2 regions of the Erwinia pyri genome follow, and region 1 is predicted to be linked to the other one. Evidence: predicted binding sites of a transcription regulator. Region 1 holds the regulator's gene; the other holds the start of a gene.
The links. Region 1 encodes Fur, which represses iron uptake genes when iron is present. Its sites were predicted from a motif close to ATAATAATGAGAACNACTATCAA; they were not measured.
Positions count from the first base shown of each region.

Region 2: a site for Fur is predicted at 2,385-2,407, ahead of feoA (ferrous iron transporter A). Genes of this name have one in related genera too.

Region 1 is NZ_CP132353.1:3,202,853-3,207,827, reverse strand. It holds gene glnS (glutamine--tRNA ligase) at 94-1,761, shown strand; gene fur (ferric iron uptake transcriptional regulator) at 1,957-2,400, opposite strand; gene fldA (flavodoxin FldA) at 2,744-3,274, opposite strand; gene ybfE (LexA regulated protein) at 3,435-3,716, opposite strand; gene ybfF (esterase) at 3,864-4,625, opposite strand; gene seqA (replication initiation negative regulator SeqA) at 4,873-4,975, shown strand, end outside.
Region 2 is NZ_CP132353.1:372,453-377,427, forward strand. It holds gene feoB (Fe(2+) transporter permease subunit FeoB) at 1-2,097, opposite strand, end outside; gene feoA (ferrous iron transporter A) at 2,111-2,335, opposite strand; gene Q3V30_RS01705 (Tex family protein) at 2,501-4,828, opposite strand; gene greB (transcription elongation factor GreB) at 4,925-4,975, opposite strand, start outside.

The sequences.
Region 1 (4,975 bases):
TCCCCCAACAAACGGTTGTTTCCCTTCCCGGCTTTGTGGATCATACTCCGTTATTTCACGTACTAATCAGACAGCATTACTGAGGAAATTAAGATGAGTGAGGCAGAAGCCCGCCCAACTAACTTTATTCGTCAGATCATCGACGAAGATCTGGCGACCGGCAAGCATGACAGCGTGCATACCCGCTTCCCGCCGGAACCAAATGGTTATCTGCACATTGGCCACGCCAAATCTATCTGCCTCAACTTTGGTATTGCGCAAGACTATCAGGGTCAGTGCAACCTGCGTTTTGATGACACTAACCCGGTCAAAGAAGATCTGGAGTTCGTGGAGTCTATCAAGCATGACGTGCAGTGGCTGGGCTTTGAGTGGACGGGCAACGTTCGCTACTCCTCTGACTATTTCGATCAGCTGCATCACTATGCGGTTGAGCTGATCAACAAGGGACTGGCCTATGTTGACGAGCTGAGCCCTGAGCAGATCCGTGAATATCGCGGCACCCTGACGGCGCCGGGGAAAAACAGTCCGTTCCGCGACCGTTCAGTGGAAGAGAACCTGGCGCTGTTTGACAAAATGCGCAACGGCGGCTTTGCTGAAGGCACCGCCTGCCTGCGTGCAAAGATCGATATGGCCTCCAGCTTTATCGTGATGCGCGATCCGGTTCTGTACCGTATTAAGTTTGCTGAGCATCATCAGACCGGCAGCAAGTGGTGCATCTATCCGATGTATGATTTCACCCACTGCATTTCCGATGCGCTGGAGGGGATCACCCACTCACTCTGTACGCTGGAGTTCCAGGATAACCGCCGTCTGTATGACTGGGTGCTGGACAACATCACCATTCCAACCCATCCGCGTCAGTACGAATTTTCTCGTCTGAATCTCGAATACGCCATCATGTCCAAGCGCAAGCTGAGCCTGCTGGTAACAGAGAAGATTGTGGAGGGATGGGACGATCCACGTATGCTGACCGTTTCCGGTCTGCGCCGTCGCGGCTACACGGCTGGTTCTATTCGCGAGTTCTGCCGCCGTATTGGCGTGACCAAACAGGACAACATCGTGGAGATGGCCTCGCTGGAGTCCTGTATTCGTGACGATCTGAACGAGAATGCCCCGCGCGCGATGGCGGTGATGGATCCGGTGAAGCTGGTGATTGAGAATCTGCCCGCTAATCACGAAGAGATCATCACCATGCCTAATCATCCGAACAAGCCGGAGATGGGAACGCGTGAAGTGCCGTTCAGCCGTGAGATTTATATCGATCGTGCTGACTTCCGCGAGGAAGCGAATAAGCAGTACAAGCGTCTGGTACTGGGGAAAGAGGTGCGCCTGCGTAACGCCTATGTGATCAAAGCGGAACGCGTGGCGAAGGATGAAGAGGGTAATATCACCTGCCTGTTCTGCACCTGCGATACAGAGACGTTGAGCAAAGATCCGGCCGATGGCCGTAAAGTGAAAGGCGTCATTCACTGGGTTTCTGCCGTTCATGCCTTACCGGCAGAGTTCCGCCTCTATGACCGTCTTTTCAGCGTGCCAAATCCGGGTGCGGCAGAAGATTTCCTGACCACTATCAACCCTGAATCTCTGGTTATTCGTCAGGGCTTTGTAGAGCCAGGCATGCAGCATGCGGAAGCCAGCAGCCCGTATCAGTTTGAGCGCGAAGGGTACTTCTGTGCTGACAGCCGATACTCCTCTGCCAGCAACCTGGTGTTTAACCGCACGGTTGGCCTGCGTGACACCTGGACAAAAGCGGGAGAGTAGCGCTTCCGGGTTTTCTGAAAGCAACGCAGCCTCAGGGCTGCGTTTTTTTTGCCATTCAGTATGGTGCAGAGGAGTGTTTCAGAGGGTAAACGCTTCAGCTGTGAAGGGATCACTCAGCGCATTTGTGTCGGCAGTTCTGCTCCTTCAGGCAAAAAAAAGCCGGTGATTTTCACCGGCTTTCTTCAGGAATGCAGATTATTTGTCGTGCAGCGTTTCATCTTCGCGGCAGTCGCCAGTAGAACAGTGACCATAAAGGTACAAGCTGTGGTTACTGAGCTTAATACCATGACGCGTGGCGATATCACGCTGGCGAGCCTCGATCGATTCATCTCTGAATTCGATCACTTTGCCGCAGTCCAGGCAGATAAGGTGGTCGTGATGATGCTGCTGAGTCAGTTCAAAAACGGATTTGCCGCCTTCGAAATTGTGGCGGGTAACGATCCCCGCATCATCAAACTGGTTCAGCACGCGGTAGACCGTTGCCAGACCAATTTCTTCGCCCATATCAATCAGGCGTTTGTACAAATCTTCCGCACTGACATGATGGCCTTCAGGTTCCTGAAGCACTTCCAGAATTTTCAGTCGGGGAAGCGTGACTTTCAGGCCGGCCTTCTTTAATGCGGTGTTATTGTCAGTCATGCGGATATTGTCCTGTTACTTTGCTTGTCACTGTGCGGCTGAAAAGCCCTGAACATCGGTCGACGCAAAACGCCTCATTATAGTACTCACGCTTCGAAATGAACACCTCGGGCGTTGCGAATCTGTAAAGGGAGGTAATGATGATGTCTTTACGTCCGGAAAGCTGGCGCTGGGTTTACATTTCGCTTTGCCGTGCCTTTAAGAAAAAGCCACGAAGTAAGCGGGGTGACCGATGGCGATATTCTACAGTTTTGCAGATGAAAGTTACAAAATTGTGCCTATTACTTCTATAGGAAAAGTCAGAGGCCTGATGTGAGTTACCTCCCACATCAGCCCCTTCTCCTTAAGCTTGCAGAATTTCCTGCAGCTGGAGCTCATCGTAAATTTGTTTCACCCATTTTTCAGTACGTTCGCGGGTCAGTTCCGGTTGACGATCTTCATCAATAGCCAGGCCCAGGAAATGCGTATCATCAGCAAGCCCTTTGGACGCTTCAAAATGATAACCTTCAGTTGGCCAGTGACCCACGATAACGGCGCCTTTCGGTTCGATGATATCGCGAATGGTGCCCATCGCGTCGCAGAAATACTCCGCGTAATCTTCCTGATCGCCACAGCCAAAAAGCGCAACCAGTTTGCCATTGAAATCGATCTCTTCCAGGGTAGGGAAGAAGTCATCCCAGTCGCACTGGGCTTCGCCGTAGTACCAGGTAGGGATACCCAGCAACAGGATATCAAAGGCTTCAAGGTCTTCTTTGCTGCTTTTAGCGATATCATGAACCTCAGCCACCTCGTTGCCGAGCTGCTTCTGGATCATTTTTGCAATATTTTCCGTATTGCCCGTATCGCTGCCAAAGAAAATGCCTACGAGTGCCATGCGCTTAATAACCTCTTGAAACTAAAATTTAGGGTAACGACTTTACTGCAGTTAACGGCAATGATAGCAGACAGCACAAGGGGGATAAATGAGTAATCCGCCTGCTTTTGTCGCTTTGTGCTTCAGCAGCAAGAGGTTGAAGAGCCGGTTCTGCCGCTTTTCAACGCTTCTGACTGGCTAACATCGCCATGACCATCTCTTCTATCAGTTCGCCGCGGCTGATATTTCGCTGCTCGGCAAGCTGGTTCAGGGCATCCACGGCGTCGCTGTTCATTTTCAGCTCCACACGCTTTAACCCGCGCACTTTATCCCGCTTGAGCTGATTGCGTTTATTGATACGCAGCTGCTCATCACGCGTCAGCGGATTTGTTTTTGGTCGCCCCGGACGACGGTCATCTGCGAACAGATCGATCGTGGTGCGGTCCGTGTTTTCTTTTGCCATAGAATCGTGATACTGAAAGGCTGGAGTTCTGATGGTTCAGGCCTGATGACGGCTGAAATTTGTGCTGCGACAAAATTTAAGCGCGCCATCATACCCCAGTAAAAGTCATGACGACAATGATTTAGGCCGAACGGCACCGATTTGTTTTCACCGCGCAATAAAACGACGGATTGCGCGTAAAACGGCATCAGGTTTCTCCGCATGGACCCAGTGACCAGCGCCGGAAACAATGTGCGCCCGGGCCTCAGGGAATTGTGCCAGCAGCGCTTCACGATGCTCATCAGCCAGGTAGGGGGAAAGCTCACCCCGAATAAATAACGCCGGATGTGACCATGGCGGCAGCGGCTGCCAGCCGATAATCCTGTCGTAGTTCTCCCAGAGAACCGGGACGTTGAACCGCCACTCTCCCTGATGGAAAGATTTTAGCAGAAACTGAATAACGCCTTCTTCTATTGTCTCCCGCATAAGCGCGGCGGCATCATTACGGGTAGTGAGGTTCGCTGCAGTCACGGCCATCAGGGCGGCAAAAATGGCGTCATGATGCCGGTCAGGATAGGCAACGGGCGCCATATCGATCACCACCAGCTTTTCAATCCGCTCAGGCGCCAGCGCGGTCAGCAGCATCGCGACCTTGCCTCCCATGGAGTGGCCGATAACGATAAAACGATCGATCCCTTCGGCATCCAGCGTTTCCAGCACATCCTCTGCCATCGCCTGATAACTCATCTCCCTGTCTCGCCCCGATAAGCCGTGGTTACGCAGATCAAGCTGTATCAGCGGATGATCGTCCCTGAGCCCTCTTGCCAATACCGCAAGGTTATCAAGACTGCCAAACAGACCATGGATCAACACCACCGGCGATCCTGACCGGGCGGATTGTTCAGATTGCAAGCGGCTATTCAATTTCATAACAAAGTTCTTACTGTTGAAACGAGGGGTTAGGGTATCATAGATTTACTTTTTCCTGCCGTGACGGCCAGATGCCGCCCGCCAGTTTTTTTGCGGCATATTCTGACTTTTACCGGTATCAGGGGCTGGCGCTACACCCCGGCAGGATTTAACTTTATAATCCTCGTGTTAGAGCTGGATGGTCATGCAGGGCTGTTCCCATACCGTGCAAACCGGCTCTTATCAGCAATAATTGTACTGGATCAAGATGAAAACTATTGAAGTCGACGAAGAGCTCTACCGTTATATCGCCAGCCACACTCAGCATATTGGTGAAAGCGCCTCTGACATTTTGCGCCGCATGCTTAAAT
Region 2 (4,975 bases), 1.7 Mb from region 1:
AGCCAGGTTCAGCCCCCAACCGATAGAGAAGAGCATCCAGCCGCGGCTGCTTTCCCGCGCGATAGCGCCCATCACGGAGACGCAGGGCACGTAGAGCAACACAAAGATCAGATAGCTGTAGGCTGCGGCATCATTAGCGAATTTGCTGTGCATGACGCCCATCGATCCGGCAGCCATTTCGCCATCCCCTTTACTGGCTTCAACGGGATTGAGCAGAACGCTCAGGCTGAATGTGGATTTGATGCCGTCCCAGGTTTCTGTCACCGCCTCTTTGAGTTCGCCTGTGAGGCTGAACGCATCGGGATCAAAAGGCTGCTCGTGCAGCGCTTCGGCGGTATAGAGCGTGTTCAGCGTACCAACAACCACCTCTTTCGCCATCGCCCCGGTTACCAGCCCCACGGTAGCCTGCCAGTTATCGTTGTGGACGCCCATCGGCGACAGCAAAGGGGTTAACGCCCGGCTGACGCTGGCGAGGGCGGAATCATTGATGCTGTCTACCGGCCTGCCGCTGAAAGAGAAGCTGTTAAGCGCGCCAATAAACACGCTGACCAGCACAATAACCTTGCCCGCCCGCAGCACAAAGCTGCTCAGCCGCTGCCAGGCCTGTAAAAGCAGGCTTTTAAGGTGAGGCACATGCCAGGTCGGCAACTCCATAATAAATGGCGAAGCTTCTCCTTTCAGCAGCGTATGTTTCAGGATCAGCCCGGTGAAAATTGCTGCCGCAATGCCCAGCAGATAGAGGCTGAAAACCACCAGCGAGCCGCGCTGCCCGAAAAAGGCGGCGGCAAAGACGGCAAATATCGCCAGCCTGGCGCCACATGACATAAACGGCGCCATCAGCACCGTCATCAGCCTTTCACGCGGCGCATCCAGCGTACGGGCGCCCATCACCGCCGGTACGTTACAGCCAAATCCCACGATCAGCGGCACGAAGGATTTTCCCGGCAGCCCCAGCGCCTGCATCAGCCTGTCCACTACAAACGCAGCGCGCGCCATATAACCCGAGTCCTCCATCAGCGAGAGGAACAGATACATCAGGCCGATTTGCGGCACCAGCGGCATCACGGTATTAATACCGCCGCCCAGCCCCTGCGCCAGAAACAGCGTGAGCGGCAGAGGGAAATGCAGCCCCGCCCCCAGCCACTGCATGCCATGAATAAACAGCGCTGCCGATCCCAGGTCGAACAGCGGCTGCAAAGCGCCACCCAGATTGATCGCCAGGAAAAACATCAGGTACATCACCAGCAGGAAAACCGGCAGGCCCAGCCAGCGATTCAACACTACCCGGTCGAGAAGGGCGGAAAGCCGGTGAGGTGTAGCCAGACTGGCGTTGGTGACGGCCTGGCAAACCGCATTAATCCTCTGATGTCTTGCTGCGGCAATCGCCATTGGCGCTGCCTGCAGATTTGCCAGGGTATGCATCTTTGCGGCCGCTTCAGGTGCCTGAGCCTGACTGTAAATATCCCCTTCCAGCATCTGGACTGCCAGCCACCGGCGCTGGCGCTGCGGCCGACTCTCGGGCATCAGATCGCAGAGCGAGGCAATATGCCGATCTATCTCTGCGGGCCAGCGGACCCGACAGCGGCCAGGCTCTCGGGCAGCGTCGTCAATCGCCTGCCTGAGGCTGTCAATGCCCTTGCCGCGGGTAGAAACCAGCGGGATAACCGGGCAGCCAAGCTGGCGCTCCAGTTCAGCTATATTGATAGCAATCTGCTGGCTGGCAGCAATATCCAGCATATTCAGCGCCACGATGCAGGGAACCCCCAGCGCCTGAAGCTGAAGCGTCAGCCAGAGGTTGCGGGCCAGATTGCTGGCATCCACCACGTTGATCACTAAGTCGGCTTCGCCACTCAGCATATAGTGGCAGGCAATCTGTTCATCCAGCGAGTTGTCGGCAGAGAGGGTGGTGAGAGAGTAGGTGCCGGGCAGATCCACCAGCCGTACGGTATGGCTGGCCGTGGTAAAGCGGCCCTCTTTACGCTCGACGGTAACGCCTGCCCAGTTGCCAACCCGCTGGCGGGCGCCGGTGAGCTGGTTAAACAGCGTGGTTTTTCCAGAGTTAGGGTTGCCAATCAGGCCGATGGTGCAGGTTTTCATTACGCGCTCCTCTCTAACCTAAGGGTGTCAGTTGCAGAAAGGCCAGGTCTTTTTTTCTCAGCATCAGGCTGACGCAGCGGGTTTCGATCTGTACCGGGTCGCCCAGCGGCGCGACACGCCTCACTAAAAAGCGGGCGCCGGGTAACAGCCCCAGCGCGAGCAGTTTTTGCCGGAAGGCTGCGCTGACGTCGGGGGAAAAGCTGACAATTTCATACTGCTGAAGAGGAGTGATTTGCATGGTTCCACCTGGGCGATTAAACAACGCGCCGTAATAATCAACGGTGGCAAGTATAATGAGAACGATTATCGCTATTATTGATGCAGAACAATTTGCGGGGCGAGAGAGGCGGAGCGGGGGGAGATAATCTCAGGGGGCGACATTACGCCGCCGCCCCCTGAAGCCTTAGCGTTTTTTACCGAACGCCGCGGCCAGCGCATCACCCATCGCGCTGTTGTTACTGCCTGCAGGCTGTGCGGCAGGGCGCGGGCGCCCTTTGCCAGCAGGCTTGCCGGCGTCGCGGTTGTTTCCGCCGCCACGACGGGCATTGGTTTCACCCGGCTGCTCATCAAGACGCATTGTCAGCGCAATACGCTTACGCTGCAGATCGACTTCCATCACCTTCACTTTGACGATATCGCCAGCCTTGACCACTTTATGCGGATCATCGACAAACTTATCTGCCAGAGAGGAGATATGCACCAGACCATCCTGATGCACCCCGATATCCACGAACGCACCAAAGTTGGTGACGTTGGTGACCGCCCCTTCCAGTACCATGCCCGGCAGCAGATCGTTCATGGTTTCAATACCTTCAGCAAACTGGGCGGTTTTGAATTCAGGACGCGGATCGCGGCCCGGCTTCTCCAGCTCTTTGATGATATCGGTGACGGTGGGAACGCCGAACTTCTCATCGGTGAAATCGACGGCGCGCAGATTGCGCAGTTCAGCAGGATTGCCCATCACTTCGTTTAGCGCCTGCTGCGTGGCGGCCAGAATGCGCTGCACCACTGGGTAGGCTTCCGGGTGAACGGTAGAGGCATCCAGCGGGTTGTCGCCCTGGTTGATACGCAGGAAGCCCGCGCACTGTTCAAAGGCTTTCGGGCCGAGGCGGCTCACTTTCAGCAGCTGTTGACGATTCTGGAAGCGACCGTTCTCGTCACGCCAGCTGACGATATTCTGCGCCATCATTTTGCTCAGCCCCGCCACGCGCGTCAGCAGCGGCACCGAAGCGGTGTTCAGATCCACGCCGACGCCGTTTACGCAGTCTTCCACCACCGCATCCAGCTTTTTCGCCAGCTGGCTCTGGCTGACGTCGTGCTGATACTGGCCGACCCCGATCGATTTCGGATCGATTTTCACCAGCTCAGAGAGCGGATCCTGCAGACGGCGGGCGATGGAAACGGCACCACGGAGGGAGACATCCAGATCCGGGAACTCCAGCGCTGCCAGTTCGGAAGCGGAGTAAACCGATGCGCCAGCTTCACTGACAATCACTTTCTGCGCCTGCACCTGCGGGAACTGCTTTTGGATATCCAGATAGAAGCGCTCGGTCTCGCGGGAGGCGGTACCGTTACCGATAGCAACCAGCTCAACCTTGTGTTTGATACAGAGCGCAGCCACGGCGGCGGCAGCTTTCGCGGCCTGGCCGGTGTGCGGATAGATGGTGTCGGTGGCAACCACCTTGCCGGTGGCATCCACAATGGCAACCTTCACGCCGGTGCGCAGACCAGGATCCAGCCCCATGGTGGCGCGCATACCTGCTGGTGCCGCCATTAACAGGTCGTGCAGGTTACGGGCAAAGACGTTGATCGCTTCATCCTCTGCGCGTTCGCGCACGGTGCCCATCAGCTCGGTTTCCAGGTGCAGCAGCACCTTGATGCGCCAGGTCCAGCTCACCACCGCTTTACGCCAGCCATCAGCCGGCGCGTTATTCAGGCGCAGCTGCAGGTGATCCATAATGATCTGCTCACCGTGACTCTCCTTCGGCGGCTCATCAAACTGCGGATCGGCGTTCAGAGAGAGCTGCAGAATACCTTCGTTACGACCGCGGAACATCGCCAGCGCACGGTGTGACGGCACGCCAGCCAGCGCTTCGTGGTGATCGAAATAATCGCGGAATTTCGCCCCTTCTTCCTCTTTCCCGGCAATCACGCGGGAAACAAGATGGGCATTTTTCCACAGATAGTCGCGGACTTTAGCCAGTAACGCGGCATCTTCCGCGAAACGTTCCATCAGGATGTAGCGTGCGCCGTCCAGCGCCGCTTTGGTATCGGCAACGCCTTTGTCTGCATCGACAAAACCGGCCGCTAACTGCTCAGGCTGTTGGGAAGGATCCTGCCACAGGGTGTCAGCAAGCGGTTCCAGACCGGCTTCAATGGCAATCATCCCGCGCGTGCGGCGCTTCTGTTTGTAAGGCAGGTAGAGATCTTCGAGTTCGGTTTTGCTCAGCGTGGCGGTAATGGCAGCAGCCAGCTCATCGGTCAGCTTGCCCTGATCGCCGATAGATTTCAGAATCGACTGGCGTCGTTCTTCAAGCTCTCTGAGGTAACCCAGGCGGGTTTCCAGCTGGCGGAGCTGGGTATCGTCCAGGCCGCCCGTCACTTCCTTACGATAACGTGCGATAAACGGCACGGTATTCCCTTCATCCAGCAGACGAACAGCGGCATCAACCTGTTCTGCTCGCGCCTGCAGCTCACTTGCAATTATGCGGCTCAGCGAATCTTTCATCATCGGTTACTTTATGGCTTAAAGACAGCGGACAGTTATACGGATTGCGGGCGGAAAATGCCAGTCAACGGGCGATCCCCGGCGCCTGCAGCGGCGTGATTAGGATTGTTTAACGTAATCGATAGCGACCACGTACCAGTTGGCTTCACC